One region of the Tindallia californiensis genome, then DNA from elsewhere that is predicted to be linked to it. Evidence: riboswitches for the same ligand, from Rfam matches in the RefSeq annotation. Region 1 holds a riboswitch; each other region holds the start of a gene.
The links. A riboswitch is a leader RNA that binds a small molecule or an ion and turns the genes downstream of it on or off. The one in region 1 is predicted to bind cobalamin.
Positions count from the first base shown of each region.

Region 2: another riboswitch for cobalamin. It lies ahead of cobT (nicotinate-nucleotide--dimethylbenzimidazole phosphoribosyltransferase); the one in region 1 lies ahead of BLV55_RS12980 (ABC transporter substrate-binding protein).
Region 3: another riboswitch for cobalamin. It lies ahead of BLV55_RS13745 (ABC transporter substrate-binding protein); the one in region 1 lies ahead of BLV55_RS12980 (ABC transporter substrate-binding protein).

Region 1 covers NZ_FNPV01000010.1:88,182-91,324, reverse strand. Annotated here, with positions in the region: gene BLV55_RS12985 (methyl-accepting chemotaxis protein) at 1-1,417, shown strand, start outside; cobalamin riboswitch at 1,481-1,672, shown strand; gene BLV55_RS12980 (ABC transporter substrate-binding protein) at 1,822-3,143, shown strand, end outside.
Region 2 covers NZ_FNPV01000003.1:302,463-305,605, forward strand. Annotated here, with positions in the region: gene BLV55_RS05460 (sodium:solute symporter family protein) at 1-843, opposite strand, end outside; cobalamin riboswitch at 1,054-1,266, shown strand; gene cobT (nicotinate-nucleotide--dimethylbenzimidazole phosphoribosyltransferase) at 1,366-2,415, shown strand; gene BLV55_RS05475 (ABC-F family ATP-binding cassette domain-containing protein) at 2,412-3,143, opposite strand, start outside.
Region 3 covers NZ_FNPV01000012.1:7,932-11,074, forward strand. Annotated here, with positions in the region: gene BLV55_RS13740 (FecCD family ABC transporter permease) at 1-760, opposite strand, end outside; gene BLV55_RS13745 (ABC transporter substrate-binding protein) at 775-1,743, opposite strand; cobalamin riboswitch at 1,841-2,022, opposite strand; gene BLV55_RS13750 (4Fe-4S binding protein) at 2,299-3,143, opposite strand, start outside.

The DNA.
Region 1 (3,143 bases):
TTATGGTTTTCTCGTTTCCCAAGATGGAACGGTTCTAACCCATCCTTCTGAGGAATTAATCAACACCAATTTTAATGATCATTCTTTTTTTGACACCATCTATCAGGAAGCCGTAGAAAAAGAAAGAGGTGTCCAGCATTACCGGGAAGGCGGCATGAATAAAATTCTTTTTCATCAAAAGGTAGCTTCTACTGGCTGGGTTTTGGGGGTTGTTCTTGATGAAGACGAGGTCTACCAGCCACTAATTAGTCTTCGGAATCAGTATATGCTTATTGGCGGTCTGGGAATGCTACTTGTCATCCTGCTGTCTGTCGGCATTGCACAAAAAACCGTAGCTCCTATTAAACATATTTCTCAAGCAATGGACCGACTAGCTCAGTATGATCTAACAGAAAATCAAGCTCATGCAAATGATTCCTTTCAGAACCGAACAGATGAGATTGGCGATATGACCCGCTCCTTGATCACCCTGCAGGAAAATTTTGCAAAGTTGGTAAAAGACATCAAAGGTCATTCCCAACAATTGGCTACTTCAGCAGAGGAATTGACAGCTACCAGCCAACAGTCTTCCACCGCTTCCCAGGAAGTGGCAAAAACCATTGAAGAAATCGCCAAAGGTGCAACAGATCAGGCGCAAAATGTGGAAACGGCTGTACAGAATGTAACTGAAATGGAAAATTCCCTCACCCAAAATAAGGAATATGTGCTTTCCGTTAAAAATATTACCGAAGAAATCCAACAACAAAAGGATAAAGGCATCGACGTAATGGATAAGCTGTCCGCCACCATGGATCGAAGCGGTCAGTTGATAGGCGTCATGAGCGAAGCCGTTCAAAGCAACCAGGCCAGTGCCGATAAAATCGATAATGCCAGCAGCATGATTCAGGCCATTGCCGATCAGACCAATTTACTGGCACTAAACGCTGCCATCGAAGCCGCCAGAGCCGGTGAGCAGGGTCGAGGATTTGCGGTGGTTGCTGAAGAAATCCGAAAACTGGCGGAAGAGTCAAACACCTTTACTGGCGAAATCAAAGGCATCATTGAAGAACTTAAAGAAAAATCCCAGACAGCCGTGCAGGCAATGGGTGAAATCAATGAAGCACTGAGTATCGAAAGAGTTAGTAAAGACGAAACCGAAACACAGTTTTCTAACATTGCCGATGCCGTAGAAAAAGCCGGTATCCTGGTAGAGAAACTGACAGCCTCTAGCAATACCATCGAAACCAACAAAGATCATCTGGTTCAGATTATGGAAAATCTATCGGCTATTTCAGAAGAAAATGCAGCGGGAACAGAAGAAGCTTCTGCTTCCGTCGAAGAACAAACCGCTTCTATGGAAGAAATTTCCAGTGCCACAGAGGTCTTATCTGATATGGCCGCCAAAATGGATACCGCCATGTGGGTATTTAAGCTGTAAGCATCCGCTTAAATACCTGGCCGCCAGTTCCATCCCGTTGACAGGATCTTTCATAAAGGGTACACTATTATCATCTTTTCAGGTGCCCTTATCCTCAACAGGATACAAGGGAGAATAGGAAAACTGGTGAAAAACCAGTGCGGACTCACCACTGTAAGCGAAGACGAATCCCTAAAGTGTCACTGGAGAAATCTGGGAAGACTGGGAGGAGAATGATGCGCGAGCCAGGAGACCTGCCTTGAAAAAGACGACGCAGAACCTTTGCGTTTTTTTTAGGAAGACTTAAGATGAGAAAGTCTCTTAGTAGCCATGCTAAGGGGCTTTTTTGATGCCCTTAGCATGTAGTAGCATCCTCCATCTCCACTCTTAAAAAGAGAAAAAAAGACGAAAGAAGGGAATGTACCATGATGAAACAAAGAAAAGAAATATTATGGACCGTGATGTTTCTCGGGCTTATGAGCTTTTTACTCTTAGCCGGATGCCATGGCGGATCAACGGATGCTGATTCGGATACCTCACAGGAAGTTGAACTCACTCAGGAAGTTGAAAAGGATCTCTATGAAAAAGAGGTTGTGTTGGCTGGTCCAAGAGATGTCGCCCCAGGTCCGGAGGATGCTTTTTACATGAGCTCCATTTTATCCGTATGGGAACCTCTGGTAGCCATCGGACCCGATCAGCAACCAGCTCCTAAGCTGGCAACCCATTGGGAACGCAACGAAGATGCTACGGAATGGATTTTTCACCTAAAGGAAGGTGTCACTTTTCATGACGGTCATTCTTTTGACGCGGATGCGGTCATTGCCAATTATGATCGCTATTCAAACATGCATGGAAAAAGTTCCTCCTTCTACACCTTCCATTTCGATGCTGTATATCCCCATTTTGAATCCATCGAAAAAATAGAGGACCATCAGGTGAAAATGATTTTCTCAGAACCTTTTGCCTTGCTTCCTTATAATATGGCTAATTTTGGCAGTGCCATGTATAGTCCGGATTCCTTTGACGAAACAACGGATTTTACGACGATTGCTCAGGGAACAGGTCCTTTCAGGCTGGTGGAACATGAAAGGAACCAATATGTAAAGCTGGAAGCCAACGAAGATTATTATGGCGAAAAAGCTCAGGTGAAAAATATTCAAATTCGAATTATTCCAGATCCACAGACTCGATTTGCTGCCTTAAAAGCCGAAGAAATCATGGGCGTTTTAGATTTGGGCGCTTTAACACCAGAATTAACCAAACAGTTATTGGACGATGATCGTTTTGCCCTTTCTTACCAGCCATCAACCATTTCTCATTACTTGTCTTGTAATGGAACACGGTTTCCTTTTAATGATCCGAAGATGAAAAAAGCCCTTAGTTTAGCCATTGACCGAGAACTGCTGGTGCAAGAGTTTTATAACGGTTATCCAGAACCTACCGTCAACATTCTCAACGCCGCTTCTCCCTTTGCTAAACCCATTTCTCCAGTCTATGATCCAGAAAAAGCCAAGACCTTGGTCACAGAAGTCCTTGGTGATCAAACACCGGAACTTGAAATTATTGTTCCTTCCTGGGCCTTAGACCGGTACCCTTATAAAGAACAGGCGGAATACCTGCAATCCGTCTTATCGGAACTTGGCTTGCCTTCCAGCATCAGCATCATGGATGGTGCCGCTTTTCGAGAGCGTCAGTCACAGGGAGACTTTGATATCTCTTTGCATATTCAAGGATTGCCAGATCTAAA
Region 2 (3,143 bases), on a different contig from region 1:
GATAATTGAAACCGCCGGATAAATAAAGATTACCCCTATTAGCCATCCTATGGAACCAATTCTGGTATCTCGGCTACCACGAGAAGCCGCCAGTCGCTGATACATATTTTGATCTCCCAGCAAAAGGAACAGAGAGGGAATCAGATATCCCGTCAGTTGTAAGGGAGTCAAACCACCTAAAACTTCCAAGCTTGATGGCGGAACCGTTTCTGTGATATTTGCCCATCCGCCAGCCGCATTAATGGAAAAGGGGATCCCAACTCCAAGCCCAATAAGAATAATAAAGGCACCAATAGCATCCGTTGCTGCCACTGCTTTAAGCCCACCTGCAGCAGCAAGAAAAACAATAAGCACAGCGGCAATAATCGTTCCTGTCTGTACCGGAATGCCTGTCGTTACATTTAAGACAAACCCAAACCCTTGGAATTGATAGCTCACAATTCCCACATAAGCCAATACAATCACCAATACCGAGAGCATTTTAGCTGATTCACCGTATTTGGTTTCCAATATTTCACTGATGGTATATTTTCCAAAAGTCCGTATTCTTTCCGCAATAAAAAACAATAACCCAATTCCCACAATAGCCGAAACACTTTGTAACATGGCCGGCCATATGCCAAAGCTGTACGCAAGGGAGTTGCTGCCTCCTGTAATCGTACCACTGCCAACCCAGGTGGCGATTAGCGTTCCCATCAATACAACCGCACCCAGAGATTTTCCAGCCAGAATAAAGTCTTCACTGGAAGAGATCTTCTTTGAATAAAAAATACCCATTACTACCATGATGACCCCATACCCTGCTAAAAACCACAGCAGAGTGGGATTATGCGTTAATTCCATTCTTTTCTTCCTCCTTGTTTTTTCCTTCTTTTTTTAGTTTTACAGTATTGATTACACCTATACTGTAATTAGTGGCGAAAAAAAAGCACCCTTCGCCTACTTTGTTTAAATAATAACATACCTTAGGCTTTTCGTCTATTCCAAAACCAGACCTATCCGAAGAACTTGACAAATCCATCTCTCTGAGGTACATTTATTTAGAGTCATTTCATTTATCTGATGACTACTGGTGCTTCTTGAGGCAATCCTCTCGAAGAGAATAGGGAATAGAAGTGAGAATCTTCAGCGGTCCCGCCACTGTAACCGGGGAATTAATTCGCAGTAATCCACTGTCTTCAAAGGCTCATGCCTGAAGAAGGACGGGAAGGAGCGAAGGCGTGATGATCTGGAAGCCAGGAGACCTGCCAGTAGGGAACTTTTGCTAATGATGTGGATTATGGTAACATCCTCAGTATGTTTATGCTGAGGTTTTTTGCTATTTAAAAACAAATTAAAAACAGAAACCCAAGGAGGAATTATCGTATGCCGTCATTAAAAGAAACCATCGATCAGATCCAACCTCTTAAAAAAGAAGCCATGGATTTGTGTCAGAAAAAGCTTAATAACCTGACGAAGCCACCAGGCAGTTTGGGGGTGCTGGAGGATATCGCTATTCAGTTAGCCGGTATAACAGGCAGCACATCACCGTCTGTTAAGAACAAAACAATGTTGGTGATGGCCGGAGATCACGGAGTTGTTGCTGAAGGTGTCAGTGCTTTCCCTCAGGAAGTAACCCCTCAAATGGTTCTGAACTTTATCAATGGGGGAGCTGCTATCAATGTTTTCTGCCGTCATGCCGAGGCGAAGGTAGTGGTGGTGGACGTGGGCATCGTCGGTGATTTTACTCATCCTGATCTTATCCAAAAAAAGATAAAGCAGGGCACCGACAATATTGCTGCCGGGCCTGGGATGAGTTATGACGAAGCTGTAAAGGCCATTGAAATAGGAATCGAAATGGCTCATGAAGAAGTGCAACAGGGAGCCGCTTTGTTAGGTGCGGGTGAAATGGGCATTGGCAATACAACTCCCAGCAGCGCTATATTAGCCGCATGCATTGATTTACCCTTGGAACAGATCGTCGGTAGGGGGTCGGGAATTCAGGATGAGGCGCTTACCAATAAAATCCGGGTGATTCAACAGGCTTTAGACATTAATCAACCAGACGCAACCGATGGAGTTGATCTTTTGGCAAAAGTAGGCGGCTTGGAAATCGCTGCCATGACTGGCGTTATGCTGGGTGCCGCCGCTCATCGGGTACCGGTAATGGTTGATGGTTTCATCGCCAGTGCGGCTGCTTTGGCTGCCAGTCGCATCTGCCCTAAGGTTACTCCGTATATGATCGCTTCCCATGCTTCTATGGAGCCAGGTCATCAGCATGCCCTCCGTCTTTTAGGTTTAACACCCATGCTTCATATGAACATGCGTCTAGGAGAAGGTACCGGCGCTGCCTTAGCCTTCCACTTGGTAGAAGCTTCCACCAGAGCCCTTGAAGAAATGAGCACCTTCGCTGATGCTGGCGTTACTTCCAGTTAAGCTTTCTTTTGCGCTTTTAATTCCAGGTATTCTTCATAGGTTTTTCGATAATCTTTGATTCCGTCATCGGTTATTTCAATAATGCGATTGGCGATGGTATCGACAAACTGATGATCGTGAGACGTAAACAATACATTGCTGGGGTAGGCTTTCAGCCCATTGTTTAATGCTGTGATTGATTCCAGATCCAGATGATTCGTGGGCTGATCCAGTAATAGGACGTTGGCATTTTTCAGCATCATTCTCGATAGCATACACCGGACCTTTTCTCCACCAGAAAGGACTTTCACCTTTTTCAGGGCATCTTCTCCGGAAAAAAGCATTTTTCCGAGGAAACCTCTTAAATACACTTCCGATTTTTCTTCTGAATACTGCCGCAGCCACTCTACCAGGTTTAAGCCTTCCTGATCAAAATAGTCTGCATTATCTTTTGGCAGATAGGCAGTGGTAATCGTTACACCCCATTTTACCGTCCCTTGGTCCGGTTCCCATTCTCCTGCCATGATTTTCATTAACGCTGTATTGGCTCTTTCATTTTCACTGACAAAGGCTATTTTATCTTCTTTTCCTACGGTGAAACTGACGTTTTTTAACAAGGTTTCTCCTTCTACGGTTTTTGAAATCCCTTCCACCATTAAGATGTCTTTTCCTACTTCTCTTTCTGGTTTAAAACCAACGTAGGGGTAGCGGCGGGTGGATGGTTGAATATCATCCAACGTGATTTTATC
Region 3 (3,143 bases), on a different contig from region 1:
ATAGCATTTTGCTAAGTTGATGGGTATTCACTCCAAGAGTGATAGCTGTTTCTTCCCCCATTAACAAAATATTAAGCATTCTGGATTGGTAAAAAAGAAAAAGAAAGGTACCGATAACGGCTATCAAAGGAATCCATAAATGAGACCATTTAGTACCACCTAAACTTCCCATCATCCAAAAGAGCGCATTGCGGATTCCTTCTTCTCTTGGTGCTGTCATAATAATAATATTCGTTAGTGCATTTAACATGGCCGAAAGAGCTATTCCAGACAAGATAAGCCGAACAGGCAATACTTTTCCTTTTACTTGCGCCAGCATAAAAATAAACAGAACCGCCGCAAGAGCTCCTGCAAAGGCAGCAAAAGAAATCGCCATTTGTCCGAAAAACCGGAAGAATCCTAATACAATCACTAAGGTTGCGCCAACGGAGGCTCCGGAAGACACGCCTAAAATATAGGGATCTGCCAACGAATTTCTCAGAAGCGCCTGCATAGTAACTCCTGACAGCGACAGTCCGGCACCAACGATGGCTGCCAGAAGAACTCTCGGAAACCGAATATCCCATACAATGTGTTTTTGCGCTGTTGTCCAGTCTTCTTCCAGCAATGGTTCCAACACCGCGAACTGACTAAAGGCAATTTCCCACACGGTTCGAAACCCAATAGAGACGGGTCCAATAGCTACAGCCAAGGTAACGGAACCCACCAATAAGACCAAAAACAATATCGATAATTTTGGCATCGAAATCGATTTTTTCATCTAGACAGCTCCCTTTAAAACTGTTCTGGATAGAACCCTTCAGCTAATATCCGAAGGGCATCTACATTGCGCGGACCCTCAAAAACACTGGGAAGTGGCAGGATGACAAAACGTTGGTTTTTCACAGCATCCACCTCCTGCATAAAGGGGTTAGTAAGCAGTTCATCGATTTTCTCTTCTGCCGTTTCATCTCCATAGTCATTGATCACAATAACTTCTGGATTGCGGTCTACGACTTCTTCCCAATTAACACTTCCCCAGTTATTGGCAATGTCATCAAAAATATTTTTACCACCAGCCATTTCAATCAGGGTTGTTTGCAGGGATTGTCCCGCCGTAAATACCGCGTCTCCACCCATATCAAAAACAAGAACTTTCACCGGTTCTTCTATTTCTCCCAATTGTTGCTGAATCGTTTTCATCTCCTGTTGCATTTCACTGACAATAGCAATTGCTTTTTCTTCCACATCAAAAATCCTGCCCAAGTTCAGAAAGTCTTCATAGACATCATCCATGGTTGCTCCATTTACCAAGGTTCCTTTTACCGCATAGGCATGAATTCCATAGGTTTCCATTTCGTTCACAGAAGCTGTTCCATTTGCACCAAAGGCACTGTCACGCCCATATACAAAGTCCGGCTCAGCGCCTAACAAAACTTCCATAGAGGGATATCTTTCGGCTAACACAGGGATACGGTCAAAATCATCCTTGAATTCCGGCAGGATTTCAGCGTTGTTAAAAGCCGTTCCTACAATACGGTCTCCCAAGCCTAAGGTAAATAATATTTCGGTTGTATGAACATTCATACTGACAATTCGCTCTGGCACTTCGGTAATGCTTAAGGTTCTATTAAAATTTTGGATCGTCACCGGTTGATAATCCGTTATTGTTTCTTTGGAGTCCGTTTGAACTTCTCCTTTTCCGCACCCTATAAAAAGCAGGATTCCCATCATTAGTAACAGAGACAGCCATTTTTTCTTCATTTTCATTCTCCTTTTTTAGGGCATTAAAAAAAGCCCCTTAATTATTAAGAGACTTCCCATCTTAGTTCTCTTTACCTACTTTCCCCTTGTCGCTTTACGCATGTTTTCATTTAAGGCAGGTCTCCTGGCTTGCGTTTCTTCCTCCTCCCAGCCTTCCCAAATTTCTTCAGTGGCATCTTAGGGATTCGTCTTCGCTTACAGTGGCGGGTCCGCGCCGGACTATAACCGGTCTTTCCTATTCTCCTCCTTTTAAGAGGCACCTTAAGGATTTATAATTTATTTATCTATTCATCCTATCATAGGAAGATTATGAAAACAAGCTATTTCTTATCTTTAACGAAGTCGATCATCCAGCACTACCTTATTCCTTCCGGATTTTTTCGCTTCGCAAAGAGCTCCATCTGTCAAATGACATGATTGCCTTCAAATTGCCGGTTCAGAATGTCAGTGGGGACGGGGACAACTCAGCCTGAGGTAACTCAACCCGTCCTTACTGTTCTGTTCCGAACCGTCCCTTTGTGTTCTTGCCTTCCCCTGTGTGTGTAGAAAGTGATGTTACCCATAATTTAAGGAAATTCGATGTTCCGGACAGACACTAGCACACAGTCCGCAACCTGCACATTTTTCTGTATTCACCGTATAAGAAAGGTCGTTATGTATGATAGCTCTGTTCAAACAAGCCGATTTGCAATGGCCCATACAATGATTGCAGTCTTCCTTTTCCTTTATAAAAGCTACTAATGGTTCTTTCGGAATCTCTTCAAAGGACAACAAGGATTCTAGTGCCTTTCCCCGAACTTCATCCAAGCTCTCAATATTCAGGTTTTTCATAAGGTCTTCCAGTTCCTTCAGAATGGTTTTCAGGTGGCTGTACCCATGAATCATCAATGAACTGCACAACTGAACCGTGACGGCACCAAGCATGGAAAACTCCAAAACATGTTCTCCCTTACTCACGCCTCCGACCCCAGAAACAGGCAGATTAGTTGCCTGTACCATCGAAGCCAAAGCCGCAAAAGCGATAGGACGTATTCCTTCCCCAGAATATCCACCATAGGTAGGCAGCAAGGCTTTTCTTGTATAAAGATCTACTCCGGGGATAGCCCTCACCGTATCGATGCCACTTAACGCCGCTGCACCACCCCGCTTAGCCTCTCTGGCCAGTTTTCCGATATTTAACACATTGGCAGAAAGTTTTACTATCACTGGAATATTCACGCTTTCTGTTAATGCTTTAGTAAACACATAAAGTCCTTCAGGAGAATCAACAATCCCGTCAATGCCTTCTCCATGAGGTGAAAAAAGGCTCATTTCAATTGCATCCACTCCGTAGGATTCAACTTTTTTACCAATGTAGGTTATTTCAGAGGCTGAATGCCCTAAAATGCTTCCTATCACCA